2 linked regions of the Rhodopseudomonas sp. BAL398 genome follow. The protein of the gene in region 2 interacts with the protein of the main gene of each other region in a pairwise test. Links are inferred from orthologs where the notes say so. Each region holds a gene or a part of one and is shown on either strand. Other genes may lie near its edges.

Region 1 (15,325 bases), 3.6 Mb from region 2 along the record:
CGCGCCCGGCACTGCCGGAACTGCCGTGTGATTGTCCCAAGCCATTGACCACGCGCGGGGTTTTATGGCCTAGTTGCCGGCCTCGCGCGCGAATTCCGAAACCAAGAGCTAGCACCGGTTTGCGACCTCATTCGCGCCTCCCACCGCCCTGACAAGCGCTCGAACCGGCCGGCCGAATCCTGATTCCATGACAAACGAACGCTACAACGCCCGCGAAACCGAGCCGAAATGGCAGGCGCAATGGGACCGCCAGGCGATTTTCGCCACAAGGAACGACGATCCCCGCCCAAAGTATTACGTGCTGGAGATGTTCCCCTATCCGTCCGGCCGGATCCATATGGGCCATGTCCGCAACTACACCATGGGCGACGTGGTAGCGCGGACGATGCGGGCGCGCGGCTTCAACGTGTTGCATCCGATGGGCTGGGATTCCTTCGGCCTGCCCGCCGAGAATGCCGCGATCGAGCGCAAGGTAGCGCCGAAGGCCTGGACCTACGCCAATATCGCGGCGATGAAAAAGCAGCTGCAGACCATGGGCCTGTCGCTGGATTGGGCGCGCGAATTCGCGACCTGCGACCCCAGCTATTACAAGCACCAGCAGAAGATGTTCCTGGACTTCCTCAAGGAAGGCCTGGCCGAGCGGGAAAAGCGCAAGATCAATTGGGACCCGGTCGACATGACCGTGCTGGCCAATGAGCAGGTGATCGACGGCCGCGGCTGGCGCTCGGGCGCCGTGGTCGAGCAGCGCGAGATGAACCAGTGGGTGTTCAAGATCACCCGCTATGCCCAGGAATTGCTCGACGCGCTCGATACGCTGGATCGCTGGCCCGACAAGGTGCGGCTGATGCAGCGCAACTGGATCGGCCGCTCCGAGGGCCTGCGCTTTTCGTTCGGCCTAGTCGGCGCTCCCGCCGGATTCGACACGCTACCGGTGTTCACCACCCGGCCCGACACGATGTATGGCCCGACCTTCGCGGCGATCTCGCCGGACCATCCGCTGGCCAAGGCCTTGGCGACAACCCGGCCGGACGTCGCCGCCTTCAACGAGCAATGCCGCCGCATCGGCACCGCGCAGGCCGAGATCGACACCGCCGAGAAGCTCGGCTTCGATACCGGCATCAAGGCTACCCATCCGGCCGATCCGAACTGGCAGCTGCCGCTCTATATCGCCAATTTCGTGCTGATGGATTACGGCACCGGCGCCATCATCGGCTGTCCCGCCCATGACCAGCGCGACCTCGATTTCGCCCGCAAATACGGCATCGACGTCATCGACGTGTTCAAGCCGCTCGGCCATGACGAAGGCGTCACCGACGAGGCCTTCGTGCCGGCCAAGACCGAGACCGTGAATTACGTGCACTGGGTCGGCGAACCCGGCGTGATGACCTGCGAGCAGGCGATGGCGCGCTCGCTGGAGATTTTCGAGCGCGACGGCTGGGGCAAGCGCGAAGTCAATTTCCGGCTGCGTGACTGGGGCATTTCGCGGCAGCGCTATTGGGGCTGTCCGATCCCGGTGATCCATTGCCCGACATGCGACGTGGTGCCGGTCCCCGATTCGGAGCTGCCGGTCGAACTGCCGGATGACGTGACATTCGACAAGCCCGGCAATGCGCTGGATCATCACCCGACCTGGAAACACGTCACCTGCCCGCAATGCGGGGCCAAGGCGGTGCGCGAAACCGACACCATGGACACCTTCGTGGATTCGTCCTGGTATTTCGCGCGCTTCACCGATCCGTGGAACGAGAACGCGCCGACCACGCCCGCCGTGGTCAACCGGATGATGCCGGTCGACCAATATATCGGCGGCGTCGAGCACGCGATCCTGCATCTCTTGTACAGCCGCTTCTTCACAAGGGCGATGAAGGCCACCGGCCATATCGGCCTCGACGAGCCCTTCGCCGGCATGTTCACCCAGGGCATGGTGGTGCACGAGACCTATAAGAAGCCCGACGGCAGCTTCGCCTCGCCGGCCGAGATCGCCATCGTGCCCGACGGCGACGGCCGCCGCGCCACGCTGCTCGATGGCGGCGCGCCGATCGAGATCGGCCCGATCGAGAAGATGTCGAAGTCGAAGCGCAACACCGTCGACCCCGACGACATCATCGGCAGCTACGGCGCCGACACCGCGCGCTGGTTCATGCTGTCGGATTCGCCGCCGGATCGCGACGTGATCTGGAGCGAGGAAGGCGTCAAGGGCGCCTCGCGCTTCGTGCAGCGGCTGTGGCGGATGGTCAATGACGCCGCCGACATCGCCAAAGCGGCCCCCGACGCGCGCCCGGCCAGCTTCGGCGCCGACGCCTTGGCGGTCCGCAAGGCCGCCCATGGGGCGCTCGACAAGGTGCTGTCCGGCATCGAGCGGCTCGCCTTCAATGTCAGCCTCGCCCATATCCGGGAGTATTCCAACACCCTGGCCGAGGTTCTGGCGCGGCCGGGGCAGCCGGCGCCCGATCTCGCACCTGATCTTTCTTGGGCGATCCGGGAAGCCACGGTCATTCTGGTGCAGCTGTTCCACCCGATGATGCCGCATCTGGCCGAGGAATGCTGGCAGGTGCTGGGCCAGAAGGGGCTGGTGTCGGAGGCGGTCTGGCCGCAAATCGAACGCGATCTGCTGGTCGAAGACAGCATTACCCTGCCGGTCCAGGTCAATGGCAAGAAGCGCGGAGAAGTCACAGTGGCCAGGGATGCGCAGAATCCGGAAATTGAGGCTGCCGTTTTGGCGCTCGATACGGTAAAACAGGCCCTGGATGGCAAGCCCGTTCGCAAGATTATCGTCGTGCCGCAGAGGATCGTGAATGTCGTGGGGTAACTGGCGCATCGCAGCCCGGCTGTCGATCGTCGCCACCTTGGCGGCCCTGACCGCAGGCTGCTTCCAGCCGATGTATGCCGAGCGCAGCGACGGCACACCCGCCTTGCGCGAGAAGCTGCTCGGCGTCGCGGTGCCGCCGGTCGCGGTGCCGAACGGATCGCCCACCGCGCGGCTCGGCGTGGAAATCCGCAACGCGCTGATGTTCAAGCTCTATGGCGGCGCCACCGGCCTGCCGCCGACCCACATCTTGACGCTGCGGCTGACCACGTCGCGCTCGTCGATGATCGTCGATCCCAAGACCGCGCTGCCGTCGATCGAGAATTACGGCATCGACGCCAATTACACGCTGAAGGAAGTCGCCACCGACAAGGTGGTGATGAGCGGCAGCACCTTCTCGCGGGTCGAATATGACGTCCCGGGCCAGACCCAGCGCTTCGCCCGCTCGCGCGCCGGCCGCGACGCCGAGGACCGCGCCTCGCAGGAAATCGCCGAGAATATCCAGACCCGGCTGGCGGCGTTTTTCTACGCCGGCACCTGACTTGGTCGCGCTCAAGGGCAGAGAGATAGACGCCTTTCTGGCCCGGCCCGATGCCGCGCGGCCGATCATCCTGCTCTACGGTCCCGACGCCGGGTTGGTGCGCGAACGCGCCGATGCGCTGATCGTCTCCGCGGTCGATGATCCCAATGATCCCTTCGCCACAACCCGGCTGGACGGCGACGACCTCGCCGCCGAGCCGTCGCGGCTGGTCGACGAGGCGATGTCGATTCCGATGTTCGGCGGCCGCCGCGCGATCCGGGTGCGCGCCGGCTCGAAGAGCTTTGTCAGCGGCGTCGACACCTTGGCGGGTTCGGCGCTGAAGGATTGCCGGGTGGTGATCGAGGCCGGCGACATCAAGCCGGAATCGCCGCTGCGCAAAGCCTGCGAACGCGCCAAGACCGCGGTGGCGATCGGCTGCTACCCGGACGGCGAACGCGATCTGACCAAATTGATCGACGATGAATTGCGGCTGTCCAATCTGAAGATCACGGCCGACGCCCGTGCCATTCTGATGGCGCTGCTCGGCGGCGACCGCCAGGCCTCGCGCAACGAATTGCGCAAGCTCGCGCTCTACGCCCATGGCAATGGCGAGGTCAGCGTCGACGACGTGATGGCCAGCGTCTCGGACGCCTCTGAATTGAAACTCGACACCATCGTCGACGCCGCCTTCGGCGGCCGCCCGGCGATCGTCGAGAGCGAATTCGCCAAGGCGATGGTCGCCGGCACCTATCCGGGCCTGATCATCATGGCGGCGCAGCGCCACGCCGCATTCCTGCACAAGGCGTCGCTCGCGGTCGATGACGGCGCATCGGCCTCCTCGGTGCTGGAGAGCGGCTATCCCCGCATCCACTTCTCCCGCAAGGCCGCCGCCGAAACCGCGCTACGCAATTTCCCGCCGACCCGACTGCTGGCGATCATCGATCAGCTCGCGGTGGCAGCCCTCGACGCCCGCAAGCAGACCAACCTCGCCGCCGTGATCGCCCAGCGCGTGCTACTGGCGATCGCCGTCAATGCAAGGCGGCGCGGTTAGACTTCCATAAGAGTCTGAATGAAGAAGAAACCAATCACATCGAGCTTGATGTCGTCATTGCGAGCCGAGGATGGCGCATCGCGCCGTCCGACCGCGAAGCAATCCAGGGCCGCCCAGCAAGGACTGGATTGCTTCGTCGCAAGCGCTCCTCGCAATGACGGTCTTGAGGGCCTCGTTTGGCTGATCGCTCTTTCCGCCTGCTAACAGCGTCGAGCCGCTCGCACTAAGCGTCAGCCATCGGCATCCAGCCGCCGCAGAATTTCGTCGAGCTGTTCGAGGTCGCGATATTTGATCTGCACGGTGCCGCCGGGGTCGCGATGCTCGACGCTGACTTTCAGGCCGAGCGCGTCGCTGATGCGTTTTTCCAGCGCGACGGTGTCGGCGTCCTTGGTCTTGCCGGCGCGCGGCTGCTGCGGCTTGCGCTCCGGCACGCCCTCTTCATGCGCCAGCGCCTCGGCCTGGCGCACATTCAAGCCTTCGGCGACGATGCGTTTCGCCGCAGCCGAGGCATCCGGCACGCCGATCAGCGCGCGGGCATGGCCTGCCGACAATTGTCCCGAGGCGATCAGCGCCTGGACGTCATCGGGTAGTTTGGTCAGCCGCATCATATTGGCGACATGGCTGCGGCTCTTGCCGACGATTTTGGCGATGTCGTCCTGGCTGTGTTTGAATTCGGTGGCCAGCGCGTGATAGCCCAGCGCCTCTTCGAGCGCGTTGAGGTCCTCGCGCTGGACGTTCTCGATGATGGCGATTTCCAGCGCGGCGGCGTCGCTGACATCGACCGGCACGATCGGCACTTCATGCAGGCCGGCGATCTGCGAGGCGCGCCAGCGCCGTTCGCCGGCGATGATCTCGTAGCGATCCTGCGCGCCCTTGACCGGCCGCACCACGATCGGCTGGATCACGCCGTGCTGCTTGATCGAGTCCGCGAGCTCGGCGAGTTCGGCGTCGGAAAACGCCCGCCGCGGATTGCGCGGATTGGGCTTGAGGAATTCGATCGGCACCTTGCGCTGCGCGCGCGGACGCTCCAGATGCGCGGCCTCGCCGCCGACATCTCCGATCAGACTCGCCAGACCGCGACCCAGTCGCGACCGCTGCTCGTCGGCCATTGCCAGCTCCTTTGGATTCGCTCTCGAACTCACGTGGTTACTCCGCAGTGCTTGCTGTCACGTCATGGTCTGTTGCGTCGTAGTCGTAGGGTGGGCAAAGGCGCGCTTGCGCCGTGCCCACCATTGGCTTCGCGTTGGCATCATCCTGTGTGGTGGGCACGCTTCGCTTAGCCCACCCTACGGACTTCGCTTCGCTCGCAATGACGAAGCAAATTCAGAGCGCCATCAATGCGCGGTGCGTAGTTCGCGCTCGCGCTGGATCACTTCGGTCGCGAGTTTCAGATAGGCCTCGGAGCCGGCACATTTCAGATCATAGACCAGCACCGGCTTGCCATAGCTCGGCGCTTCCGAGATCCGCACATTGCGCGGGATCATGGTGTCGTAGACCTTCTTGCCCATGAACTGCCGGACATCCGCCACCACCTGGTTCGACAGATTGTTGCGGCTGTCGAACATGGTCAGCACGATGCCGTGGATCGACAGATTCGGATTGAGCGTCGAGCGCACCTGCTCGACGGTCTGCAGCAGCTGCGACAGACCTTCGAGCGCGAAGAACTCGCATTGCAGCGGCACCAGAATCGCGTCCGACGCCGCCATCGCATTGACCGTCAGCAGATTCAGCGACGGCGGGCAATCGATCAGCACATAGGTGTAATCGAGGGGCTCGACGACGCCGTCGTTCAAAGCGGCGATCGCATTGCGCAGCCGATAGGCGCGATCGCGGCTATTGCCGAGTTCGAGTTCGAGGCCGGACAGATCCATCGTCGACGCCGCGATATGCAGCCGCGGCACCGCGGTCGGCACCACCGCGTCGCGCAGCGGCGCCTCGCCGATCAGCACGTCATAGGTCGAGCAGCTGCGGTCGCGGCGATCGATGCCGAGTCCGGTCGAGGCATTGCCCTGCGGATCGAGGTCGACGATCAGCACCCGCTCGCCGATCGCCGCGAGTGCGGTGCCGAGATTGATCGCGGTGGTTGTCTTGCCGACCCCGCCCTTCTGGTTGGCGAGCGCGATGATGCGCGGGTGGCCGGCCCCCGTCTCCTTGCTATCGCCTTGATATACTTGATCAATTACGGTCATGCGCGGGCCATCTGGTTAGTGAGGTAGTGCGGACGGGGTCTGCCGCTCGATCCGGTCGAGTTCGACAATCCAGCCATGTCCGCCGGTGAGGCTGGCATGAAGACGAGGCGTGATTTTCCAATATTTAGTGGATTCGGTCAATTCCGCGTCTACATCTTGACCCTTGAGAAACAGGGCTCTCGCGCCCTCTATCAGCAAGGGTTCGGCGAAGCCGATAAGCTGGTGTAGCGGAGCAACGGCCCGAGCGGTGATGCAATCGACATCGCGGGGAAAACTATCCTCGTTATCCCCGATGTCCGCCAGCATAACTTGGCCCGGCGCCCGCGTCACCCGCAGCGCCTCGCGCAAAAACGCCGCCTTTTTTGCATTGCGCTCGACCAAAGTGACATGGCCGCCGGCGTCTGCCATCGCGCAGGCCAGCACCAATCCGGGAAAGCCGCCGCCGCTGCCGAAATCCAGCCAGGTCCTGGCGGCGGGCGCGATCGTCAGCAGCTGCAGCGAATCGGCGATGTGCCGGGTCCACAGCACCGGCAGCGTCGCGGGCGAAATCAGATTGGTCTTGGCCTGCCATTGCAGCAGCAGATCCACATAGGCGTCGAGCCGCGCGGTTGTTTCACGTGAAACAGGCGTGAGCCGCAACGCCGCGGCCCGGTCGGCGTCGAGCCGGGGAAAGGGTGCCGCCTGTTGGGAACGTTGCGCCATGCGCGAAGCCGAGCCTTGGTTGAATGAGGTCATTCCATACGCCCGCAAACGCCCGGCTTCCATCCCTTTGCGTGGCAGAATGGGATCGAGATAGTTTTAAACGGTCGTCGGCGCGTCGGCCGCCTGCGGTCCGAATTGGGTGAGCCGCGTCGGCAAGTTTGCGTCCCGCTGATTCGGCGCCAGCTCGCGAATGTACTGGGTGATCGACGGATCGAGCCCGGCGCGCGGACGACGCCCAGGTCCCGCCCTTTGCCAGGTCCCGCTTCAGCGCATCGGCCTCCGGTCCAATTCGGCAAAGCCAGCGAAACTCGCGGCTGAGGGAACCGGGGCGAGATTCCGGGTTCGCTCGCAGCAAGCTGCTCGCGCCCCGGAATGACGCGGCCCTGGATTGTACCCGACGGCACAGCTTCTCGTTCGTCATGCCCGGCTTTGTGCCGGGCATCCACGCCTTGAAAGCCGTGCTGGATCAAAGGCGTGGATGGCCGGGACAAGCCCGGCCATGACGCGTGGATGAGTCGAAACCAAGCGCCTTTGCTTTCAGGCGAATCAACTCAACTGGAAAGCATGATCGGATTTTGAAAGCCTGCGGCCGCCGCGAGTGCCATCCCTCCCCCTTGTGGGGAGGGTGGATCGCCGAAGGCGAGCCGGGTGGGGGGTGCCGCACGGACTGCGTCCGGGCCTGCCCGACTCAAAGCCCAACCGATTCCAGGTCGTCGACGCCGCAAGAGGCCAGCAAACCAGCCTCATTCGTTACAAGCAGCGAAATGACTGCCAAAACGACCGCCCCACCGCAGCTTGGCATCAAATCCAGCTTGATCCGGGTCATTCCGGGGCGCGAGCAGCTTGCTGCGAGCGAACCCGGAATCTTGCGTAATTCCATGCTTTGCCGCGAGATTCCTGTATCTGCCGGCAGTCAATTTCATCGTAGCTTCGTGCGAAGCCAGTCCATTAGTTCATGGGCTCGCACGCCCCACTGGGTTCGCACGCCCCACTGGGCTCGCGCCCCGTAATGGCCTCGCTGGACCAAAACCTTCAGTGCTGGTCAGGCGGACGGGCGACAAAGGCTGTTTTGCCGAGCTCAGCGAAGCCGACGCTACGATAGAAGTCGTGGACGTAAGGGTTGGCATGGCCCCGGCCGGTCACCAGAAACACCTGAAAACAGCCCCTGCTCCAGGCCTCTTGCAAAGCTGCCGCGATGGTGGCGCGGCCATGACCCTGACGGCGAAACTCCCGGTGCGTGACCACATTTTCGAGCAAGGCATGAGACGCCCCGCCCCGCATCAGATTCGGCCCAGTGGTCAGGCAGCAGGTCGAGACCAGCCGGCCCGCCATGGCGGTGACGAACAAGACGGTGCGTTCGGCGGCCAGGATTTCGGCCCAGATCTGCTGGGCGCAAGGCTGTGATAGCCGAGGGGTGTCCGGATTGGCATGCCGATAGAGGTCGATCAGACTTTCGAGGTCGTCGGGCTCGGCGCGCCGGGTGATCCGCATCGTCCCCCCTGTTGTTTCACGTGAAACAGCCTAGCCAACCTCTGCGGCCGGACGCCTGCGGGCTTCGCGCCGCAAATAGGCCGCCAGGATGCCCAGTGCCGCCGGGGTCATGCCGTCGAGCCGGCCGGCCTGCCCGACGGTGCGCGGCCGGGCCTTTTCCAGCTTGTTGCGGGCCTCGTTCGACAGGCCCGGCACCAGCGCATAATCGATATCGGTCAGCACCAGGCCTTCGTCGCGGCGAAATGCCTCGACATCGGCGCTCTGGCGCTTGAGATAGACGTCATATTTGGCGTCGATTTCGACATGCAGCGCGATCGACGGCGCCACGGCGGTCAATTCGGGCCAGATCGCCGTGATATCGGCCCAGCCGAGCTCCGGATAGGCCAGCAATTCGAAGGCCGAGCGCCGCACCCCATCGCGATTGAGCGCCAGACCGTGCCGGGCCGCCTCGTTCGGGGTGATCGCCAGCGATTGCGCCAGCGTTTTGGCCTCATTCAGCGCCGCCATCTTGTGACGATGAAACCCTGCCCGCTCGGCGCCGACGCAGCCCAGCGCCAGCCCCTTGTCGGTCAGCCGCTGGTCGGCATTGTCGGCGCGCAGCGTCAGGCGATATTCCGCCCGCGAGGTGAACATCCGGTAGGGTTCGGTGATGCCGCGGGTCACCAGATCGTCGATCATCACCCCGAGATAGCCGTCGGCGCGGTCGAATACGGTCAATTCGCTGCCGCCCGCCGCCAAAGCCGCATTCAGACCGGCGACCAGCCCCTGCGCCGCCGCCTCTTCGTATCCGGTGGTGCCGTTGATCTGGCCGGCCAGGAACAGACCGCGCAGCCGCTTGGTCTGCAACGTCGGATCGAGTTCGCGCGGATCGACATGGTCATATTCGATCGCATAGCCGGGCCGGATGACTTTGGTCCGCTCCAACCCCGGAATCGTCGCCAGAATGGCGCGCTGCACATCTTCGGGCAGCGAGGTCGAAATGCCGTTGGGATAGACCGTGGAATCGTCCAGCCCTTCGGGCTCGAGAAAGATCTGATGGCCGTCGCGATCGCCGAAGCGGACGATCTTGTCCTCGATCGAGGGACAATAACGCGGCCCCGAACTCTGGATCTGGCCGGAATACATCGGCGAGCGGTGCACATTGGCCCGGATCACCTCATGGGTCGACGGCAGCGTCCGGGTGATGCCGCATTGGATCTGCGGATTGCTGATCCGGTGGGTCAGCACCGAAAACGGCTCGGCCGGGTCGTCGCCGGGCTGCATCTCCACGGCCGACCAGTCGATCGTGGTGCCGTCGAGCCGCGGCGGCGTGCCGGTCTTGAGCCGGCCCAGCGTAAAGCCGATCCGCTCGAAGGCGCCGGACAGGCCCAGCGCCGGGGCCTCGTCGATCCGCCCGGCCGGCCAGCTGCGCTCGCCGAGATGAATTAATCCGCGCAAAAACGTGCCGGTGGTGATGACGACCGCGCCGGCTTGCAATTCGCGGCCATCGACGAACCGGATCCCGGTGACGCGGCCGGACTCGACCAGTAGATTGTCGGCTTCGCCTTCGATCACGGTCAGATTCGCGGTGGCGCGGATCCCGGCCTGGATCGCGGCGGCATAGAGCTTGCGATCGGCCTGGGCGCGGGGTCCGCGCACCGCCGGGCCCTTGCGGCGATTGAGCATGCGAAACTGAATGCCACCGGCATCGGCGGCGCGGCCCATCAGCCCGTCCAGCGCGTCGACCTCGCGAACCAGATGGCCCTTGCCCAAGCCGCCGATCGCCGGATTGCAGGACATGGCCCCGATGGTTGCGAATTTGTGCGTCACCAGCGCGGTCCGCGCGCCGAGGCGCGCCGCGGCAGCCGCCGCCTCGGTCCCGGCATGGCCGCCGCCGATCACGATCACATCGAACGAGCTTTGCGCGAAGGAATTTTGCATGCGCGGCTTCTAGCCCAGCTTTGTGGCGCCTTGAAGCAGGAACTTACCTGTGGGCTAACGGCTGCTGGGCAGCGGTCGGACGGCAGAGGCTGGAGCCCACAAGCCTATCATCGCCCGTGCCCCGGACGCAGCGCAGTACGCCGCTCTTCGCGGCGTGATGCACTGCAGAGCCGGGGGCCCGCTTTTCGCCGATCGTCACCCGGGGCCATGAGCGGGGTCCCGATTCTGCGAAGCGGCATAAGAATGCCGCATCGCGCCCGGGACACGAATTCATCTGCTGCAATCATGCGGCGTGGCTGCACTGACTCGCCGGCTCTCTCCGTAAATCAAATTGCGCCAATGTTTCACGTGAAACAAATCTTGGTTCAGCCAGAGAAACTCAAAGAACGAATTAAAATTCACTATTTCTAATATTGAACAAAGTAATATTACTTTCCAACACAAAATCGGCTGAAGATCGCCCCTAGCACATCCTCGACATCCACCCGTCCCAGCAGGCGCCCGAGCGCGGCAGCCGCCACCCGCAATTCCTCCGCGACCATTTCCTCTCCGATCCCACCCGCCATGCTGCGCTGCAGCGAAGCCGCAGCATCCCGCAGCAATAATCGGTGCCGTTCGCGACCGATCAGCCCGCCTTCCGCCCCGCCGAAAAACGCTTCAGCGAATCGCTCGAGCCCGGCCACCAGCGCCGGCACCCCCTCTCCGTCCCTGGCCGAGATCCGATAGACAGAAACCGCGGCATCGCGCTCCTGCGCCGATCCGCCCCCAGCTTGCCACAACTTTGCCGCAAGATTTTCAGGCCCCAAATCGCCGCTTTTTCCACCCTCGAGATCGATCTTGTTGCGCACGCGCCAGACCGGAGCCTGCCCTTCGATGGTCATACCCGATGCATCGTCCGCGCTGAGCCACAGCACCAGGTCGGCTTCCGCCGCACGCGCTTTGGCCCGCCGCACCCCCTCCTGCTCGACTACATCATCGCTGTCGCGAATCCCGGCGGTGTCGATCACCGTCACCGGATAGCCACCGAGATCGAGCTGCACCTCGATGATGTCGCGCGTGGTGCCGGCCTGCGGCGACACGATTGCGACCTCGCGCCGCGCCAGCTGATTGATCAACGTCGATTTGCCGACATTCGGCGGCCCGGCGATCGCGACCACAAGTCCATCGCGCAGACGTTCACTTTGTCCCTGCGCCGCAAGCACTTCTTCAATTTCATCGCGCAGCGTCGCGATCCGTGCGAGCGCCGGAGCCATCAGCTCCGCTGACACATCGCCCTCGTCAGAAAAATCAATACCGGCCTCGATCAGCGCCGACGCCTCGATGATCTGCTCGCGCCAGCTCCGCGCCCGGTCACCGAGCAGACCCTTCAATTGCCGTAGCGCCTGGCGGCGCTGCCGATCGGTGTCGGCGTGAATCAGATCGTCGAGCCCCTCGGCCTGCGTCAGATCCAGCTTGCCATTCTCGAAGCCGCGCCGGGTGAATTCGCCGGGCTCCGCCGGCCGCACCTGGTCGAACGAGGCCAGTGCGGCGAACAGCGCGGCCAGCACCGCGCGGCCGCCATGGATATGAAATTCGGCGACGTCCTCGCCGGTGGCGCTTGCCGGCTCGGGAAACCACAACACCAGGCCGTCATCGATAAGCTCTTGATTGTGATCGCGTAACAGCGCCCGCGCGGCGACCCGCGGCGGCGGCATATGGCCGCTCAGCGTCCGCAACACGCAGCCCGCGCGCGGCCCCGAGACCCGCACGATCGCAATCGCGGTCGGCGGCCGGCCCGTGGCCAAAGCGAAGATGGTGTGATCGCGCGGATGCATCCGCCTGTCTTGCCGCCCGCCCGGCGAAAAGGCAACGCGCCACGCAACGGCGTTGCGAACATGATCATCCGATGTTGCTGCAAGCCCGCAACAAAAAGGCGCCCCGCTCGCGCGGGACGCCCTTCGCAAATCCGGATCGGTCGATCAGGTATTCATCGACTCGAAGAATTCGGCGTTGTTCTTGGTGTTGCGCAGCTTGTCGAGCAGGAAGTCGATGGCGTCCATCGTTCCCATCGGATTGAGGATCCGGCGCAGCACATACATTTTCTTCAACAGCTGAGCGTCCGTGATCAGCTCTTCCTTGCGGGTGCCGGAGCGCGAAATATCGATCGCCGGGAAGGTCCGCTTGTCCGACACCTTGCGGTCGAGGATCAGCTCCGAATTGCCGGTGCCCTTGAATTCTTCGAAGATCACTTCGTCCATGCGCGAGCCGGTATCGACCAGCGCGGTGGCGATGATGGTCAGCGAGCCGCCCTCTTCGATGTTCCGCGCGGCGCCGAAGAACCGCTTCGGCCGCTGCAGCGCATTGGCGTCGACGCCGCCGGTCAGCACCTTGCCTGAAGACGGGACGACGGTGTTGTAGGCGCGGCCAAGGCGCGTGATCGAGTCGAGCAGGATGACGACGTCGCGGCCATGTTCCACCAGCCGCTTGGCCTTCTCGATCACCATCTCGGCGACCTGGACGTGACGCACCGCGGGCTCGTCGAAGGTCGAGGAAACGACTTCGCCCTTCACCGAACGCTGCATATCGGTGACCTCTTCCGGCCGCTCGTCGATCAGCAGCACGATCAGATAGCATTCCGGGTGATTGGCGGTGATCGAATGCGCGATGTTCTGCATCAGCACGGTCTTGCCGGTGCGCGGCGGCGCCACGATCAAAGCGCGCTGGCCCTTGCCGATCGGCGCCACGATATCGATCACTCGCGCCGACAGATCGCGCCTGGTCGAATCTTCGAGTTCGAGCCGGAACCGCTCATCCGGAAACAGCGGCGTCAGATTGTCGAAATTGACCTTGTGCTTGGATTTCTCCGGGTCCTCGAAGTTCAGCGTGTTGACCTTCAACAGAGCGAAATACCGCTCGCCTTCCTTCGGGCTGCGAATATGCCCTTCGATCGTATCACCGGTGCGCAGGCCGAAGCGGCGGATCTGCGACGGCGAGACGTAGATATCGTCCGGTCCCGGCAGATAGTTCGCGTCGGGCGAGCGCAGAAATCCGAAACCGTCGGACAGCACTTCGACCACGCCCTCGCCGATGATGTCGGTCTCCTTGATCGCCAGCTGCTTCAAGCTGGCGAACATCAGTTCCTGCTTGCGCATCGTGCTGGCGTTCTCGACGCCGAGCTCTTCGGCGAACGACACCAGTTCGGCCGGGGTCTTGGCCTTGAGGTCTTGTAGCTTCATTTCCCGCATTGGGATGGTCCTGTGGAAAATAACCGGGGAGGGATTTGCAAGCCGGAGAAGTCCGGCGCCTAGCGATCAGGAAAGTCCGCGAATCTTCAAAGCGGGTCTTCAGAAACGAGGTCTTGAGCAACGAAGGTGCGGAGAGGCTTCAAACCTGATGCGGCGGCCGGTTCTCGACAAAACCGGTTCGCAACCACATCCGCCTGCGTGGGGTGGGATGCTCCACTATAGAAAATCACCGGCCTCCACGCAAGGCGTTCGAATCGGGCCGCGACCTCACGCCGCTCTAGAACGGTTTCACGATCACCAGGATCACCGCGCCGATCATCAACACCGTCGGTATCTCGTTGATAATCCGATAGAATTTATGGCTATGCTGGTTCCGGTCGGCAGCGAAGGCCAAAACCCAATGACCCAGAAAAAAATGGATCACGGTCATCAGCACAACCAGGGTCAGCTTGCCGTGAAACCAGCCTTCCATCAGAAAGTTACGGTCCCAGGCGATGTAGAGCCCGACGATCCAGGCAACCACCATGGCCGGCGTCATGATCGCCTTGTATAGCCGCCGTTCCATGATCTTGAAAGTTTCGGATTGTTTCGATCCGATCTCGGCATCGCAATGATAGACAAACAGCCGCGGCATGTAGAGCATTCCGGCCATCCAGGAAATCACCGCGATCACATGCAGCGCCTTCAGCCATGGGTAGAGCAGTTCAACCATTCGGAATTCTCACCGCCGCCCGCTGGCAGCCCTGTCTCGATCGTCTCGCTTGGAACGCCATGCCTAACACGAGCGTTATCGAAATGCTTGAAGTTAGGTCTATCCGCAAGCCGTCCCTTTCTAAAACAATAGTTATAGATTCTTAGGTTAGAGTCTAAGTGACAGTGGATTAGGCCCACGCAAAACCATCGGTCAGTTGCCAGCCGTTTATGCACAACCCCACAGCGAAATGCACAGGACTCCGACGATCGGAATAACGCAACTGCGCTCAGGGACTTGCGCCTTTCGTTAGGCTCTTTATCAAGAGACAAATCCACATAACCCCGCTAACATCCGAGTCAGCGCGAAAACATTCCCTCACACGAGGCCTGTGAAGAAAAAGCCGGGTTATCCCGCCCGCGCCCGCCGCGGCGCCAAAACCCGGCTCCAGCCCCACAGCTTTTCACAGGATATACAGGGTCATGATGCCGACCGAAGGCAGCTATTTTCATCTTCACCTGGTCTCCGATTCGACCGGCGAAACCCTGATCACGGTGTCGCGCGCGGTCGCCGCGCAATACGCCAATGTCTCGCCGGTCGAACATGTCTATCCGCTGGTGCGCAGCCAGAAGCAGCTCGACCGCGTACTCGCGGAAATCGAGGAAGCGCCCGGCATCGTGTTGTTCACGCTGCTGGAGAAGGACCTGGTCGGGCGGCTGGAAGCCAAATGC
Region 2 (15,435 bases):
ATCAGCTCGCCGAACTGTTTCTGGGTGCCGGGGGCCGGCGTGCGCCCGGCGCCGGGATGCCAGCCCCAGCCGACCAGCTCATCATCCGCCATATGATGAATCAACGCCGCCATGTCCTTGCTGCCATTGCGGGTTCGGTCCTTGATCTGGGTGCAGATCTGGCCGAGCGTCTTGCCCTGCCAGGCCATCTCGATCGGCGCCACAGCCCATTTCGGATTGCCCGGAACGCCGGCCGCATCGAAATTGGCGTCGTGATGGCAGGTGGCGCAGGCCATGCCGCCGAGCGCGCCGGTGCCGCTCGGGCCGCGCACCACCAGCGGCTGGTGCGGCGTCATCCGGTCGGTCTGGGTCGGCCGGTCGCCCGCCGGATGACAGTTCATGCAGCGCGGCGACGCGATCACCTTGCCGGCCTCCTGAAACAATGCCACCGCGCGCTGGTTCTTGTCCTTGATCCTGGCGAACGCCTTGACCGGCTGCAGCTTGGCCGGATTGGTCGCCGGCTCGGCGTCGGCGACCCCGCGAAATCCGGGCTCCGCCATCACCAGAAAACCGGCCGCCAGGCCCCCGGCGGCCAGCGCCATCATCGATTGCTTGAACAGGCTCATGCGGAGGCTCCCGACACGATCGGCAATTGCCGCGGCCGCGGCAGGCCCAGCTTGGCCATGGCATTGGCCACCGCCGGCCCGAGCGGCGGCACGCCGGGTTCGCCGACCCCGGTCGGCTTCTCCTGCGAATTCACGATCGTCACCTCGATCTGCGGCATCTCATGGATCCGCAGTGAGCGATATTTGTCGAAATTGCCGGCGACCGGAACGCCGCCCTCGATGGTCTGCGCGGCATAGAGGATGTGGCCGAGCGCAAAGCCGATGCCGCCTTCCATCTGGGCGCGGATGATGTCGGGGTTGACGGCGACGCCGCAATCAACCGCGCACCAGACCTTGTGGACTTTCGGCCCCTCCTCGCCGACCGACAATTCGACCACCTGGGCGACGAAGGTCTTGAAGCTTTCCACTACCGCGACGCCGCGGGCACGGCCCGGCGCGAGTTTGGCATCCTTCCAATTGGCCAATTCGGCGACCGCCTTGAGCACGCCGGCGTGGCGCGGCTTGTCCTTCATCAAGGCAAGCCGCCCCTCGACCGGGTCCTGCCCGGCGGCTTCCAGCAATTGATCGATAAAGGCTTCGACGGCGTAGCCGGTGTGGGTGTGGCCGACCGAGCGCCACCACAGCACTGGCACGCCAACCCGGACCTGATGCAGATCGCAGCGGAAATTGGCGACCTCATAGGGGATCTCGTTGGAGCCCTCATAGGCGGTGGAATCGAGGCCGTTCTTCATCGCCATCGCCTCGAACGGCGAGCCTTGCATGATCGACTGGCCGACGATGGTGTCGCTCCAGGCCACGATCTGTCCGTCGCGTACCATGCCGCGCATGCGATGCACGCCGAACGGCCGGTAGTAACCACCGCGCATGTCGTCCTCGCGGGTCCACACCAGCTTGACCGGCTTGCCGGGACCGATCGCCTTGGCGACTTCGGCGAGCTCGGCCGCGACATGCACGGTCTGTTGCGCGCGGCGGCCAAAGCTGCCGCCGGCCAGGATGGTCTGCAGGCTGACCTTGTCGATGGGTAGCCCCAGCACCTGGGCGATGGTGGCGTGATCGGGGGTGGGAAACTGGCTGCCATAGCGCGCCGACGCCGTCTCGCCGTCCCACTTCATGAAGGCGTTGAGCGGCTCCATCGGCGCGTGCGCCAGATAGGGAAACGCGAATTCGGCCTCGATCACCTGGCCGCCCTGAGCAATTTCCGCTTCGACGTCGCCATGCTGTTTGACGAGCTTGCCCGGCGTCTTCGACAGCGCGCGGAATTCGCGCAGCAGATCCGCGGTGCCGCGCTGTTCGGCCTCGCTGTCGTCCCAGACGATCTTCAGCGCGTCACGCGCGGTCTTCGCCGGCCAAAATCCATTGGCATAGACGGCTACGCCGGTCGGCACCTGCTTGACGTCGACGACGCCCGCAATGGCCTTGGCCGCGCCGGCATCGAAGGACGCCACCTTGCCGCCGAATTTCGGCGACCGCGCCACCAGCACGGTCAGCATGCCGGGCTCGTTGATGTCGAGGGTGAACACCGCCGAGCCGTTCGACTTCGCCGCGCTGTCGAGGCGCTTCACCGCGCCCTCCTTGCCGATCAGCTTGAAGTTCGCCGGATCCTTCAGCTGCGGATCCTCCGGCACCGGCAGCTGCATGGCCTTGTCGGCGAATTCACCGAACCGGCCCTGCTTGCCGGAGCCATGGCTGATCACGCCATTCTCAACCTTGATCTCCGACGCCGGCACCTGCCAGCTCTCGGCCGCCGCAGCGACCAGCATCTCGCGCGCCGCGGCGCCGACCTTGCGCATCTGCTCATAGGAATTGGCGATTGCGCTGGAGCCGCCGGTGCCCTGCACGCCGAACAGTAAATTCTTGTACAGCGCCGGATTCGACGGCGCGTGCTCGGCGCGCATCTGCGACCAATCGGCGTCGAGCTCCTCGGCCACCAGCGTCGCCATGCCGGTGAAGGGCCCCTGCCCGAATTCGATGTGCTTGCTCAGCACCGTCACGGTGTTGTCGCGGCCGATGATGAGAAACGTGTTGGGCGCGATGTTGACGCTGGGCGGCGCCGGCTGGTTCTGGGCGACCGCCGGTCCGCCGCGGCTGGCGATGTAGACGCCGATGGCGAGGCCGGCGCCGGCCTTCAGCAGCGACCGGCGCGATAGTGTCGCGGCCTGCGCGCCATCGCCGAGAATGGTTCTGTCATGGATCGTCATGGCTCAGCCCTCCAGCGATTTGGCGGCGTCGTGAATCGCGGCGCGGATCCGCACATAGGTGGCGCAGCGGCAGATGTTGCCGGACATCGCCAGATCGATATCGCGGTCGTTCGGTTTGGGATTGCGGGTGAGCAATGCGGCAGCGCTCATCACCTGGCCGGACTGGCAATAGCCGCATTGCGGCACGTCGAGCACGACCCAGGCCTTCTGCACCGCGGCGGCTTCCTTGCTCGCAATGCCTTCGATCGTGGTGATCTCGCCGGAGCCGACCGCCGAGACCGGCAGCGAACAGGAGCGCACCGGCTCGCCGTCGAGATAGACCGTGCAGGCGCCGCATTGCGCTACGCCGCAGCCATATTTGGTGCCGGTTAGTCCGGCGCCGTCGCGGATCGCCCAGAGCAAAGGCGTGCCCGGATCGACGTCGATGGCGTGAGTCTGTCCGTTGATGTTCAGCGTATAGGCCGTCATTGCCGTTCTCCCGCAGCGAGCCCGGTAAAGTAGATGCGAATGCTTCTAATCCGCAACTCACAACAATTTGCATGGGGCGGTGGGGAACGAAATGGCGAGCGGCTGTCCCGACGCAGGACCTGCAAGCGGCCGGCAAGCAAACAAATCAGCAGCGATACTGCGAAAAATGACGCGCAAAATCACGTATCGGTCCGCTGGAATTTGACGCGCGAAAACTATGCCCGCATATCAGGCTTGACCAAAGCAGTGGTGCGGGACCGCAGCGACGCGACCGACCCATTACCGACTGGGTCGTACATCCATCGTCGGCTGATCGCGATATCGTTCGTGCGAAGCTCTTGTTTCTTGCACCAGCGCTCGACCTTCTGGAAGACATCACGACATGACCGACATCGAATCCTTCATCCGCGGCCTGCCCAAGACAGACCTGCACATGCACATTGAGGGCAGCATCGAGCCACAGCTCATGCTGAACCTCGCCGCCCGCAATGGCATGAAGCTCCGCTGGGACACGGCCGAGGCGCTGCGGGCGGCGTATCATTTCACGAACCTGAAGTCCTTCCTCGACCTTTACTTCGAGGGCTGCAAGGTCCTGGTCAGCGAAGCCGACTTCCACGACGTGACCCGAGCCTACCTGCGCCGGGCCCACGAAGACGGCGTGATCCGCGCCGAACTCTTCATCGGCCCGCAGAGCTTCATTGAACGTGGCACTGCGATCGAGGCGCTGATGTCCGGCGTGCTCGGCGCCATGGAGGAGGCGCGCTGCGTGCACGGCATAAGCGTCGGCCTGATGATCAGCGTCCACCGCCACCGCACGGAGGCGGACGCGATGGTCGTCCTGGATCAGATCATGCCCTGGAAAGACCAGATCATCGCCATAGCCATGGGCGGTGCCGAGGTCGGCAACCCGCCCGCGAAATTCGCCCGCTTCTTCGCGGCTGCCCGCGACCGCGGCTTTCGCACCACGGTCCATGCCGGAGAGGAAGGCCCCGCCGCCTATGTGCGTGAGGCGCTGGAATTGCTGCAGGTCGACCGCATCGACCACGGCAACGCCTGCCTTGCCGATCCCGGTCTCGTACGGGAACTGGCGATGCGACATATCCCGCTGACGGTCTGCCCGCTTTCGAATCTGCGGCTGCAGGTCGTGACAGACATGGCGCGGCACACGCTGAAGACCATGATGGCGCAGGGCCTGCACGTCACCGTCAATTCCGACGACCCGGCTTACTTCGGCGGCTACGTGACCGAGAATCTGTTGGCCTGCCGCGACGCTCTCGGCCTGTCGGTGGATGACATCGTCCTCCTCGTCCGCAACGGGCTGGAGGCGGCCTTCGTGACGAAGCAGGAGCGCCAAATCCTGCTCGGCCAGTTGGACACCTACCTCGCGCGGCATGCCGCCGCATCAACGTCACAGGTCTAATTTCGCCGCAACGCTAATCGGTCGGTTTTGGCCCACCGCGTGGCTTTGGTTGCCCTGCTCATTGGGCCGCTCTTGAGAGCGGATTGAATCTTGCAAACCGACCGCCCGCAGGTCGGCTCAACTAGAGCTATCCCGGTTCTGATAGAATCAGAACCGGAGCTCTAGATTCTTGTTTTGACGCGTTTTCTTCACGCGAACCGGTTTCCACTTCGCTCGAAAACGCTCTCAACATCGCCCCTATCCCACCGGATAACGCAGCGCCCGCCCCGCAAAGAATGCCGTCAGATTCTCGATCACGCAGTCCTGCATCGCGATATGGGCCTCCGCGGTATGGCCGCCGATATGCGGGGTCAGCACCACATTGGGCAAGGCGGTCAGCGCGTCCGGCGCCTGCGGCTCGACCTCGAACACGTCGAGCCCGGCGCCCGCGATGGTGTTGTCGGACAGCGCCGCCACCAGGGCGGCCTGGTCGATCACCGAGCCGCGCGAGATGTTGATGACGGAGCCTTCGGCGCCGAGGCGCTTCAGCATCGCCGCATCGATGATGTGCTTTGTATCGGGCCCTGCCCGCACCGCGATCACCAGCACGTCGCACCACTCGACCAGCGCTTCCAGGCTGGCATGATAGGCATAGGGCACGTCATGCCGGCTGCGGCTGTGATACCCGACTTCGGTCTCGAATGCGGCGGCGCGCAGCGCGATCTTGCGCCCGATCTCGCCCATGCCATAGACGCCGATCCGGCGACCCGACAAGCCGCGCGGCGGCCGCAGCAATGGCGACGGCTTGGCCTGCGCCCAGCCGCCGGCGCGCAGATAGGCGTCGGCGGGCAGCAACCGCCGCGTCAGCGCCAGCAGCAGCGTCATCGCCAGGTCGGCGACCGCCGAGGCGTTCGCCGCCGGGCTGTTGCCGAGCACGATGTTGCGCTCGGCCATCGTCTTGAGGTCGACGCCGTCATAGCCGGTGCCGTAGCAGATGATGGCGCCGAGCGACGGCAGCGTGTCGAGCACGTCGCGTCCCAATGGCTGGCCGCCCGCGGTGATCAAGGCGCGAACCTCGGCGAGCTCGGCCGCATCGAAGATCTCGGCCGGCGGCTTGCCGGCGGCGTCGATCAGCTCGAAGCGCTGCGCGACCCGGGTCATCATCGACTTCGGAAATCGGGAATAGATCAGAACCTTGTCGGACATTCGGGGCTTTCGGCGGGAGTGAGGCAACGGCCGCTTCTGGTTCGTCATGCCCGGTCTTCGTGCCGGGCATCCACGTCTTGGCCGCGAGGAAGGCGTGGATGGCCGGGACAAGAGCCCGGCCATGACGGTGTTGGAACGTCTGTCCTATCAGTGATCCGTACCGACAAGCAAAACGAGAAGGGGCGGAACCGGTTGCCCGATCCCGCCCCTGATCATTTAGTGTTGCAGCAAAGCTCAGGCCAGAATGGTGCCCGGCTCGACCTTGACGCCGGGGCCCATCGAGGACGACACCGCGACGCGCTGGATATAGGTGCCCTTGGCACCGGCCGGCTTCGCCTTCGACACCGCGTCGGCGAGCGCCTTGATGTTCTCGACCAGCTTGTCCTCGCCGAACGAGGCCTTGCCGATGCCGGCCTGCACGATGCCGGCCTTCTCGACGCGGAACTCGACCGAGCCGCCCTTGGCGCCCTTGACCGCACCGGCGACGTCCATCGTCACGGTGCCGATCTTCGGGTTCGGCATCATGCCGCGCGGGCCGAGCACCTTACCGAGGCGACCGACCAACGGCATCATGTCGGGGGTCGCGATGCAGCGATCGAAGTTGATGTTGCCGCCTTGGACCTGCTCGACCAGATCTTCGGCACCGACGACGTCGGCGCCTGCGGCGAGGGCCTCTTCAGCCTTGGCGCCGCGCGCGAACACGCCGACGCGCAAGGTGCGGCCGGTGCCGTTCGGCAGCGTCACCACGCCGCGCACCATCTGATCGGCGTGACGCGGGTCGACGCCGAGATTGATGGCGACTTCGATCGTCTCGTCGAACTTCGACGTGGCGCGTTCCTTGATCATCTTGATCGCGTCCGCGATCGGGTAAAGCTTCTCGCGATCGATACCTTCGCGGGCCTTCTTCAAACGTTTTCCGATTGCCATGACCGTTACCCCGCGACCTCGACGCCCATCGAACGGGCGGAGCCCTCGACCATCTTCATGGCCGCTTCAATGGTGTCGCAATTCAGATCCTTGATCTTCGCTTCGGCGATCTCGCGCACCTGCGCCGAGGTCACCGCGCCGGCCTTGTCGCGGCCCGGCAGCTTGGAGCCCGAGGTCAGCCCGGCCGCCTTCTTGATGAAGAACGACATCGGCGGAGTCTTGAGTTCAAAGGTGAAGGAGCGATCGGCGTAGATCGTGATCACCACCGGAATCGGGGTGTTCTTTTCCGTTTTCTGGGTCTGCGCGTTGAACGCCTTGCAGAACTCCATGATGTTGAGACCGCGCTGACCAAGCGCGGGACCGATCGGGGGCGAAGGATTCGCCGCACCGGCCGGCACCTGCAATTTCAGGTATCCGGTCACTTTCTTTGCCATCGTCACTCCTCATGTTGGTCCGGATGATTCCGGAGCTTCACTGGGACCGTGGTGGGGTTTGTGGATGACTGGCGATCATCCAAAACCTCCCACGGCATTTGGGCAAGGCGTTCGCCCTGCTCTCTGCCGTCATTGCCGGGTCAAGCCTGGCAATGACAGTCACCCCTGGCACCGGGCCAGGCATGACAGCGTTAGATCAGACCTTTTCGACCTGACCGAATTCCAGTTCGACCGGCGTTGCGCGGCCGAAGATCGACACCGCGACCTTGACGCGCGAACGGGCCTCGTCGATTTCCTCGACCACGCCGGAGAACGACGCGAACGGCCCATCGGCGACGCGGACGTTCTCGCCGATTTCGAACGACACCGACGCCTTCGGACGTTCCACGCCTTCCTGCACCTGATGCAGAATGCGCATCGCCTCGTCCTCGGAGATCGGCATCGGGCGGTTTTCGGCGCCGAGGAAACCGGTGACCTTCGGGGTGTTCTTGATCAGATGAAACGCCTCGTCGGTCAGCTTCATCTTCACCAGCACATAGCCCGGGAAGAATTTGCGTTCGGCGTCGATCTTGCGACCGCGGCGGATCTCGGTGACCTTCTCGGTCGGCACCAGCACCAACTCGAACAGATCCTCGAGCCCGCGCTGCTTGGCCTGCTCGCGAATCGATTCGGCGACCTTCTTTTCGAAGTTCGAATAGGCGTGGACGATATACCAGCGCATGCTCATGATGTCAGTTCCGTGCGCTTGTCATTAGTGGATGCCCAGCAAAAAGGTGATCAGGACCCGGATGATCTGATCGGCAAAAAAGAAGAAAATGGAAGCCAGCGCCACCATCACGAACACCATGATGGTGGTGATCATGGTCTCGCGCCGCGATGGCCATGTCACCTTGGCGGTCTCGCTCCGCACTTCCTGCAGGAATTTGAACGGGCTGAATGCCATCGTGATGATCCGCGTCCGTCGTCAGACGATTGTCGGTTTCAAGGAATCCAAACAGCCCTCTTGCGCCCAACCCTTTGCCAAGGAACCCCTTCGCCAAGGATGAGCCGACAAGCGGGCTCTTTTGTTTCGGGAAATCAAAGCCGCGTCGGAGATCCGTCAAAGCGGGCCGACAGCGAGTGCCGCTTTCTAGGGCGAGTTGGGGCAAAGGTCAAGGTCGCCGGCATCGCCAGGCGTCCGTCGCGGGGGCTCCGGGCCGGCCCGGGCGCGAATCAAAATGGAAGCCGAATCAAGGAGCTGGCAGGGGCGGTAGGGCTCGAACCTACGACAACCGGTTTTGGAGACCGGTGCTCTACCAACTGAGCTACACCCCTATTGGCCGCACTCTATAGCGAACCGTTTCGCCGCCGTCACGTCCCCCTTTTGGGCAAAATGCCGGATTTTGGGGACGCCGAGCTCCGGCTCGGGTCGCGACCCGCCAGAGCCGACCTGGCGTAGCGACAATGCCGAATTGGCTCATGGGAAGCGGCGCGGCACCCATAGCTCAGTTCGCCAATAGCTCAGTTTAAGTGAAAGTTGACACCTCGAAGGTAAAATACAGCCAATATTAACAAACAGTTACCTCGCGGAGGCTTCCAGTGCTCAACATCAAGTCGATCTCGGTTCGCATCATGGTGGCGATTTCCCTGGTGGGGGCAGTCTCCTGCGCAGCACTGGCCGGCTTCGGCATTTGGCGTCAGCAGGTCGCCGTCAACCTCGCGCTCGAGCGCGAATTGCAGTCTGATTACGACAATATGCTGGCGGGACTGGAAGGCGAGACCCGCAAGGCGCTGGTGGTCAGCAACGCGCTGGCAACCATGCCGCAGCTGCGCGATCTGGTGCGTGCCGGCGACCGCAATGGCGTGCTCAAGCTGTTCGATGAGACGCTGCGCGACATGAAGCCGCTCGGGCTCGAATTGATCACCATCCAGATCCCGCCGGGCGTGACACTGGCGCGCGTCCACAATCCCAAGGTCTTCGGGGACAATGTGACGAGCCGCCGCAAGATGATCGTGCAGGCCTTCGCGACCAAGACGGCGATCGGCGGCGTGGAAGCCGGCCGCGACGCCTTGAACGTGTTCGGCACCGCGCCGATCATGGACGGCGCGACGATGCTGGGAACTGTCGATATCGGCGCCCCGTTCGGCAAGACGTTCGTCGAAACTATGAAGTCGCGCTTCGGCATCGATATCGCCATCCACCAGCTGACCGGCGGCACGAGCAAGACCTTGGCGACCACCTTGACGGGACCGGGGCCGTCCGAAGCTCTGCTCCAGCGCGCCCTGACCGAAACCATTATCCAGACCAGCGATCCGCAGGGACGCCCCCTCGCCCGCAGCTATGGGCCGATCAAGGACTTCTCCGGCCGGCCCGTCGCGGTGGTGGAAATCGTCCGTGATACCAGCGGTTACCTGGCCCTGGCCCACCAGACCATGGTCTGGTTCGCGGCCGTCACCGCGATCGCCGTGCTGATCGCCGCTTTGATCGCAGCCTGGCTTGGCCGCAGCCTGGGTCAGCCGATCCGCAAGCTGGAAGAGGCGATGAACCAGATTTCGGCCGGCACCCTCAATGTCGTCGTCCCCGGCGCGCAGCGCAGCGACGAGATCGGTTCGATGGCCCGTGCCGTCGAGGTGTTCAAGGACGGCCTCGCCGAGACCTCCGGCCTGCGCGCCGCCCAGGAACAGCAGCGCAGCCAGGCCGAGGCTGATCGGCGCAAGACCCTGCAGGGGCTGGCGACCCGGTTCGAAGACGGCGTCGGCAGCGTCGTCGCCGCGGTCGGAACCGCCGCGGTCGAACTGCGCAGCACCGCGCAGTCGATGGCCGACACCGCGACCGAATCGGTCGGCCAGACCACCGCCGTCGCCGCGGCCTCGGAAGTCGCGACGCAGAATGCCCAGGCGGTGGCCGCGGCAATCGAAGAGCTCAACGCCTCGGTCAACGAGATCGCCCAACGGGTCAATGAATCCGCCAAGGTGTCGGGCTCGGCGCTCGACCAGGCCAACGATACCAACGCCCAGATCAACCACCTGGCGGAAGCGGCGCAACGCATCGGCGATGTGGTCAAGCTGATCAGCGAGATCGCCGCGCAGACCAATCTGCTCGCCCTCAACGCCACCATCGAAGCCGCGCGCGCCGGCGAATCCGGGCGCGGATTTGCCGTCGTGGCCGCCGAGGTCAAGGCGCTGGCGACCCAGACGTCGAAGGCCACCGATGAGATTTCCGCCCAGGTGACGGCGATCCAGAGCGCCACGCAGGTCTCGGTCGAATCGATCGGCGGCATCACCTCGACGATCAGCCGGGTCAGCGAAATCGCCTCCGCGATCGCCTCGGCGGTCGAAGAGCAAAGCGCCGCCACCCGCGAGATCGCCCAGAATGTCAGCGAGGCGGCGCGCAGCACCAGCGAGGTCTCGCAGACCATCGTCGGCGTCACCAGGGCCGCCCATCTGACCGGCGAAGCCGCCGGCCGGGTGGTCGACTCCTCTACCGAACTGTCGCGCAACGGCGATACGCTGCGGACCCAGGTCGAAGCGTTCCTGCGCGAGGTCCGCGCCGCCTGAGTGTAAAAGATCGACGGGACCGACGCTTCAAAGCCGCGGCGGGCAGGCTATTTCGCCGCTGGCTTCGAACGTCGTTTCAACGCACATTCGCGATTGGCCCCTGCTCCGGGCGCATTCTCGAACACGCATGCCGTGGGCGGCTGGCCGCAGACCTTGTTGAGCTCTCTGAAGCCGACGCAATGACCGTCCGGAGCACGATAGCCCGGGCCGCCCTTGCAGCCGCAACCCTTGCGGGGCGGGCGATCCGGACAAGCGGCCGAGCCGTCGGCAATCGCCCCCGCGGTCAGCAAGATCGAACCAAGAATGACTAATAGCCAGCGCCGGGCCATCATCCGATAGTCAGCGCCGGCACACCGGGCGCAAGTGCGGCGTACCGCACTTGCGCCGTCGTCAATCGCTTGCAGCTTGCGAAGCGTCGCGTCGATCACTCGATGATGCTGGCCACGACGCCGGCGCCGACGGTACGGCCGCCTTCGCGGATCGCGAAGCGCAGCTTTTCTTCCATCGCGATCGGCACGATCAGGTGCACTTCCATGGCGATGTTGTCGCCCGGCATCACCATCTCGGTGCCTTCCGGCAGATGCACGACGCCGGTGACGTCGGTGGTGCGGAAGTAGAACTGCGGCCGATAATTGGTGAAGAACGGGGTGTGACGACCGCCCTCTTCCTTGGTCAGAATATAGGCCTCGGCCTTGAACTTGGTGTGCGGCTTGACCGAACCGGGCTTGCACAGCACCTGACCGCGCTCGACTTCCTCGCGCTTGGTGCCGCGCAGCAGCGCGCCGATATTGTCGCCGGCCTGGCCCTGATCCAACAGCTTGCGGAACATTTCGACGCCGGTGACGATGGTCTTGACGGTGTCACGCAGACCGACGATCTCGATTTCCTCGCCGACCTTGATGATGCCGCGCTCGACGCGGCCGGTGACCACGGTGCCACGGCCCGAGATCGAGAACACGTCTTCGACCGGCATCAAGAACGGCTGGTCGATCGGACGTTCCGGCTGCGGAATGTAGGAGTCGACCGCCTTCATCAATTCGAGGATGGCGTCGTGACCGAGCTTCGGATCCTTGTTCTCGAGCGCGGCCAGCGCCGAGCCCTTGATGATCGGAATGTCGTCGCCCGGGAAGTCGTACTTCGACAGAAGTTCGCGGACTTCCATCTCGACCAGTTCGAGCAGTTCCGGATCGTCGACCATGTCGCACTTGTTGAGGAACACGACCAGCGCCGGCACGCCGACCTGGCGCGCAAGCAGGATGTGCTCGCGGGTCTGCGGCATCGGGCCGTCGGCGGCGGACACCACCAGAATGCCGCCATCCATCTGCGCCGCACCGGTGATCATGTTCTTCACATAATCGGCGTGGCCGGGGCAATCGACGTGGGCGTAATGCCGGTTCGCGGTTTCGTATTCGACGTGCGCGGTCGAAATCGTGATGCCGCGAGCTTTTTCCTCGGGCGCCTTGTCGATCTGGTCATAGGCCGTGAACGTCGCACCGCCCGTTTCCGCCAACACCTTGGTGATCGCCGCCGTCAGCGACGTCTTGCCGTGGTCAACGTGACCAATCGTCCCGATGTTGCAATGCGGCTTGTTTCGTTCAAACTTTGCTTTGGCCATCGATTTCCATCCTTCGCGGCCCGCATTTTGCGCGGCCAAACCCGCGGCTGGTTACTGCGGAAAGCCACCCTGTTCAAGCCGGAAGTTATGGGCCAATCTGCATGTAACAGGCCGATGACACCGATCCGGACCTGCAAACAACAAGATCAACGGGAGCCCCCCATGTCAGCTCAAGCGTCTGCTCAAGTGACCGCCAAAGCCGCCGCCCAATCCGCCGCGCCGCAAACGCCGGCGCTGCCGCACGCCAAGCCGGAAAGCCTGGGCCTGTCGTCCACGCGGTTGCAGAAGATGTCCGATGCCCTCAAACGCGAGATCGACAAGGGCACCACGCCCGGCGTCACCATGCTGGTGGCGCGGCGCGGCCAGATCGGCTGGTTCGAGGCGCTGGGCAAGCAGGACCCGGCCGTCGACGCGCCGATGGCGCAAGACAGCCTGTTCCGGATCTTTTCGATGACCAAGCCGATCGTCTCGATCGCGACCCTGCAGCTGGTTGAGGACGGCGAGTTGCTGCTCGACGCCCCGCTGGCGAAATACATTCCGGAATTCGCCGACACCAAGGTCGGCGTCGACAAGGGCGGCAAGCTGGAGCTGGTCGCGCTGGAGCGACCGATCACGATCCAGGATCTGCTGCGCCACACTTCCGGCATCACCTATGAGCACACCGGCAACGGCCCGATCCATCAGATGTATCAGAAGGCCCGGCTCGGCAGCCGCAAGATCAGCAGCGCCGAGCACGCCAAATTGGTCGCCGGTCTGCCGCTGCTGTGCCAGCCCGGCGCGGCGTGGAACTACAGCCGCTCCACCGACATTCTGGGCCGCGTGCTCGAAGTGATCACCGGCCAGAGCCTCGGCGCGCTGCTGACCGCGCGCGTGCTGGCGCCGCTGCAGATGGCCGAGACCGCGTTCCACGCCGACGCCGCCAACGCCGGCCGCCTCGCCCAGCCGTTTGCGACCGATCCGTGGACCGGCGACAAGGTGAAGCTGTTCGACATGCTGGAACAGCCGGCGATCCACTCCGGCGGCGGCGGCCTGGTCTCGACCACGATGGACTATGCGCGGTTCTGCCAGATGCTGCTCAATGGCGGCACGCTGGACGGCACCAGGATCATCGGCCGCAAGACGCTGGAGCTGATGGCGGCCAACCATCTGGAAAGCCACATCCCGCCCGACAACTACATCCTGCCGCCAGGCCATGGCTTCGGCCTCGGCTTCGCGGTGCGCACCGAACCGGGCATCGCGCCATTCGCCGGCTCGACCGGGCAGTATTTCTGGAGCGGGATCGCCGGCACCTTCTTCTGGATCGATCCGGCCGAGGAGATGTTCGCGGTGTTCATGTCGCAAGGCCCGGGCCAGCGCGAATATTTCCGCAATCTGCTGCGCGGCATGGTCTATGCGGCGGTGGAGTAGCAAGCTCCCGTGCCCCGGATGCTGCGCAACGCGCTGCTCTTGCAGCGTGGTGCGCAGCTGATCCGGGGCCCCGGTTAAGAAGCGGGGTCCCGGCTCTGCGGAGCAGCGCACCGCGCTGCACCGCGTCCGGGACACGATCTCAGCTGATCGTGGCGCCGCCGTCGATCACCATCGACTGGCCGGTCATGAAGTCACCGGCGGCGGAGCCGAGGAACACCGCGGCGCCGGCGATCTCGTCGGGCGTACCGATCCGCAGCAGCGGCGAGCGCGCGGTCGAGGCCTTCAAGTTTTCCGGATTGTCCCACAGCGCCTTGGCGAAATCGGTCTTGATCAGGCCGGGCGCGATGCAATTGACCCGGACATTGTGCGGGCCGTATTCGCAAGCGAGGTTGCGCGCCATCTGCATGTCGGCCGCCTTGGAGATCGCGTAGGCGCCCAGAATGGTCGAGCCCTTCAAGCCGCCGATCGACGACACGATGATGATCGAGCCGTCCTTGCGTTCGATCATCTGCGGCGCCACCATGCTGATAATCCAGTTGTTGGCGACGATGTTGTTGTCGAGGATCTTGCGGAACTGATCATCGGAAATCCCGCCGAGCGGGCCGTAATAGGGATTCGACGCGGCGTTGCAGACCAGCACGTCGATCTTGCCGTAGGCGCGGTTGCTTTCGTCGATCAGGTTCTGCAGATTCTCCTTGCTGGAAATATTGGCGGCGATCGCCACCGCCTTGCCGGCCCCGTATTTGTCATTGATCTCCTTCGCCACGGCATCGCAGACATCCTGCTTGCGCGACGAGATCACCACCTTGGCGCCATGCTCGGCCATCCGCTCGGCGATGGCGCGGCCGATGCCGCGCGACGAGCCGGTAATCACCGCCACTTTTCCGGTCATGTCGAACAAGGTCATGCGTTTCTCCCTCAAGTATTTTTGCGGCACTATGCCGGTTGCAGGTGTAATTCAGGCGAGTTTGGTCGGCGTCGCCAGCTCAGGGCCGGCCGGCTGATGCATCGCCGCGTGCGAGGCGTCGGCGATCCAGGGCTGCTGGTTGACCATCGGAATCCGCCAGCCGGCATGGCCGTCGCTGGCAAGATGGTCGAGCCTTGTGATCGAGCAATTGTCGATGGTGAAGGCCAGCCCCCGATCAGGTTGATCGTTCAGCGCGAGGCCGATCGCCGCCTTGATGGTGCCGCCATGCGCCACCGCGATGACGTCCTGACCGGCATGGCTGATATTGATGCGCTCGATCGCGCGGCGGACGCGGTTGTACAGATCCAAGAAGCTTTCGCCGTTCGGCGACGGCTCGTCGATCGGCGCGAACCAGTAGCTGCCGACCGCGATCGGACGGCTGGCAAAGAACGCCGCGCGGTTGAGGCCCTGCCAGTCGCCGAGATGCTGCTCGGCCAGATCGGGCTCGTGCCGCATCTCGTTCGGCTGCGGAAATCCCGCGGCCCAGATCGCGGCGGCGGTCTGATGCGTGCGTTTCAGATTGCTGGAAAACCACGCCGCGTTACGCGGCAGCACCTTGCCGACGGCGTCGAACACCACGCGGTCGCTGCAATCGCAATCCATGTCCTTCTGGCCGTAGATATTGCCGCCATCATTGCGCACCGGCGCGTGGCGCACCCACCACCATCTTGT

The links.
Region 1: the proteins of nusG (region 2) and rho interact in binary tests that used the Escherichia coli proteins (3 or more experiments, as listed by UniProt). The link is inferred for Rhodopseudomonas sp. BAL398 from one-to-one orthologs.

The regions. Positions count from the first base shown.
Region 1 is NZ_CP133111.1:4,267,898-4,283,222, forward strand. What follows is about bases 11,771-14,583. They hold rho (transcription termination factor Rho), read right to left. Parts: upstream 13,904-14,583; coding sequence 12,638-13,903; downstream 11,771-12,637. Other genes in these bases: mnmE (tRNA uridine-5-carboxymethylaminomethyl(34) synthesis GTPase MnmE), read right to left, coding at 11,771-12,493; hemJ (protoporphyrinogen oxidase HemJ), read right to left, coding at 14,181-14,583. Outside these bases: leuS (leucine--tRNA ligase), read left to right, coding at 188-2,809; LPS assembly lipoprotein LptE, read left to right, coding at 2,796-3,347; holA (DNA polymerase III subunit delta), read left to right, coding at 3,349-4,377; RBJ75_RS20160 (ParB/RepB/Spo0J family partition protein), read right to left, coding at 4,608-5,486; RBJ75_RS20165 (ParA family protein), read right to left, coding at 5,712-6,566; 16S rRNA (guanine(527)-N(7))-methyltransferase RsmG, read right to left, coding at 6,582-7,268; RBJ75_RS20175 (hypothetical protein), read right to left, coding at 7,957-8,148; RBJ75_RS20180 (GNAT family N-acetyltransferase), read right to left, coding at 8,301-8,759; tRNA uridine-5-carboxymethylaminomethyl(34) synthesis enzyme MnmG, read right to left, coding at 8,790-10,679; more of mnmE, read right to left, coding at 11,108-11,770; more of hemJ, read right to left, coding at 14,584-14,615; RBJ75_RS20205 (pyruvate, water dikinase regulatory protein), read left to right, coding at 15,080-15,325. UniProt on the Escherichia coli protein: Facilitates transcription termination by a mechanism that involves Rho binding to the nascent RNA, activation of Rho's RNA-dependent ATPase activity, and release of the mRNA from the DNA template.
Region 2 is NZ_CP133111.1:631,060-646,494, reverse strand. Bases 6,200-9,122 are described here. They hold nusG (transcription termination/antitermination protein NusG), read right to left. Parts: upstream 7,965-9,122; coding sequence 7,434-7,964; downstream 6,200-7,433. Other genes in these bases: RBJ75_RS02950 (methyl-accepting chemotaxis protein), read left to right, coding at 8,816-9,122; secE (preprotein translocase subunit SecE), read right to left, coding at 7,989-8,180; rplK (50S ribosomal protein L11), read right to left, coding at 6,809-7,237; rplA (50S ribosomal protein L1), read right to left, coding at 6,200-6,803. Outside these bases: RBJ75_RS03000 (hypothetical protein), read right to left, coding at 1-605; RBJ75_RS02995 (xanthine dehydrogenase family protein molybdopterin-binding subunit), read right to left, coding at 602-2,803; RBJ75_RS02990 ((2Fe-2S)-binding protein), read right to left, coding at 2,807-3,271; RBJ75_RS02985 (adenosine deaminase), read left to right, coding at 3,654-4,691; RBJ75_RS02980 (2-hydroxyacid dehydrogenase), read right to left, coding at 4,929-5,876; more of rplA, read right to left, coding at 6,111-6,199; more of RBJ75_RS02950, read left to right, coding at 9,123-10,774; RBJ75_RS02945 (hypothetical protein), read right to left, coding at 10,822-11,202; tuf (elongation factor Tu), read right to left, coding at 11,199-12,389; RBJ75_RS02935 (serine hydrolase domain-containing protein), read left to right, coding at 12,552-13,796; RBJ75_RS02930 (SDR family NAD(P)-dependent oxidoreductase), read right to left, coding at 13,936-14,703; RBJ75_RS02925 (histidine phosphatase family protein), read right to left, coding at 14,755-15,435. UniProt on the Escherichia coli protein: Part of the processive rRNA transcription and antitermination complex (rrnTAC). The complex forms an RNA-chaperone ring around the RNA exit tunnel of RNA polymerase (RNAP).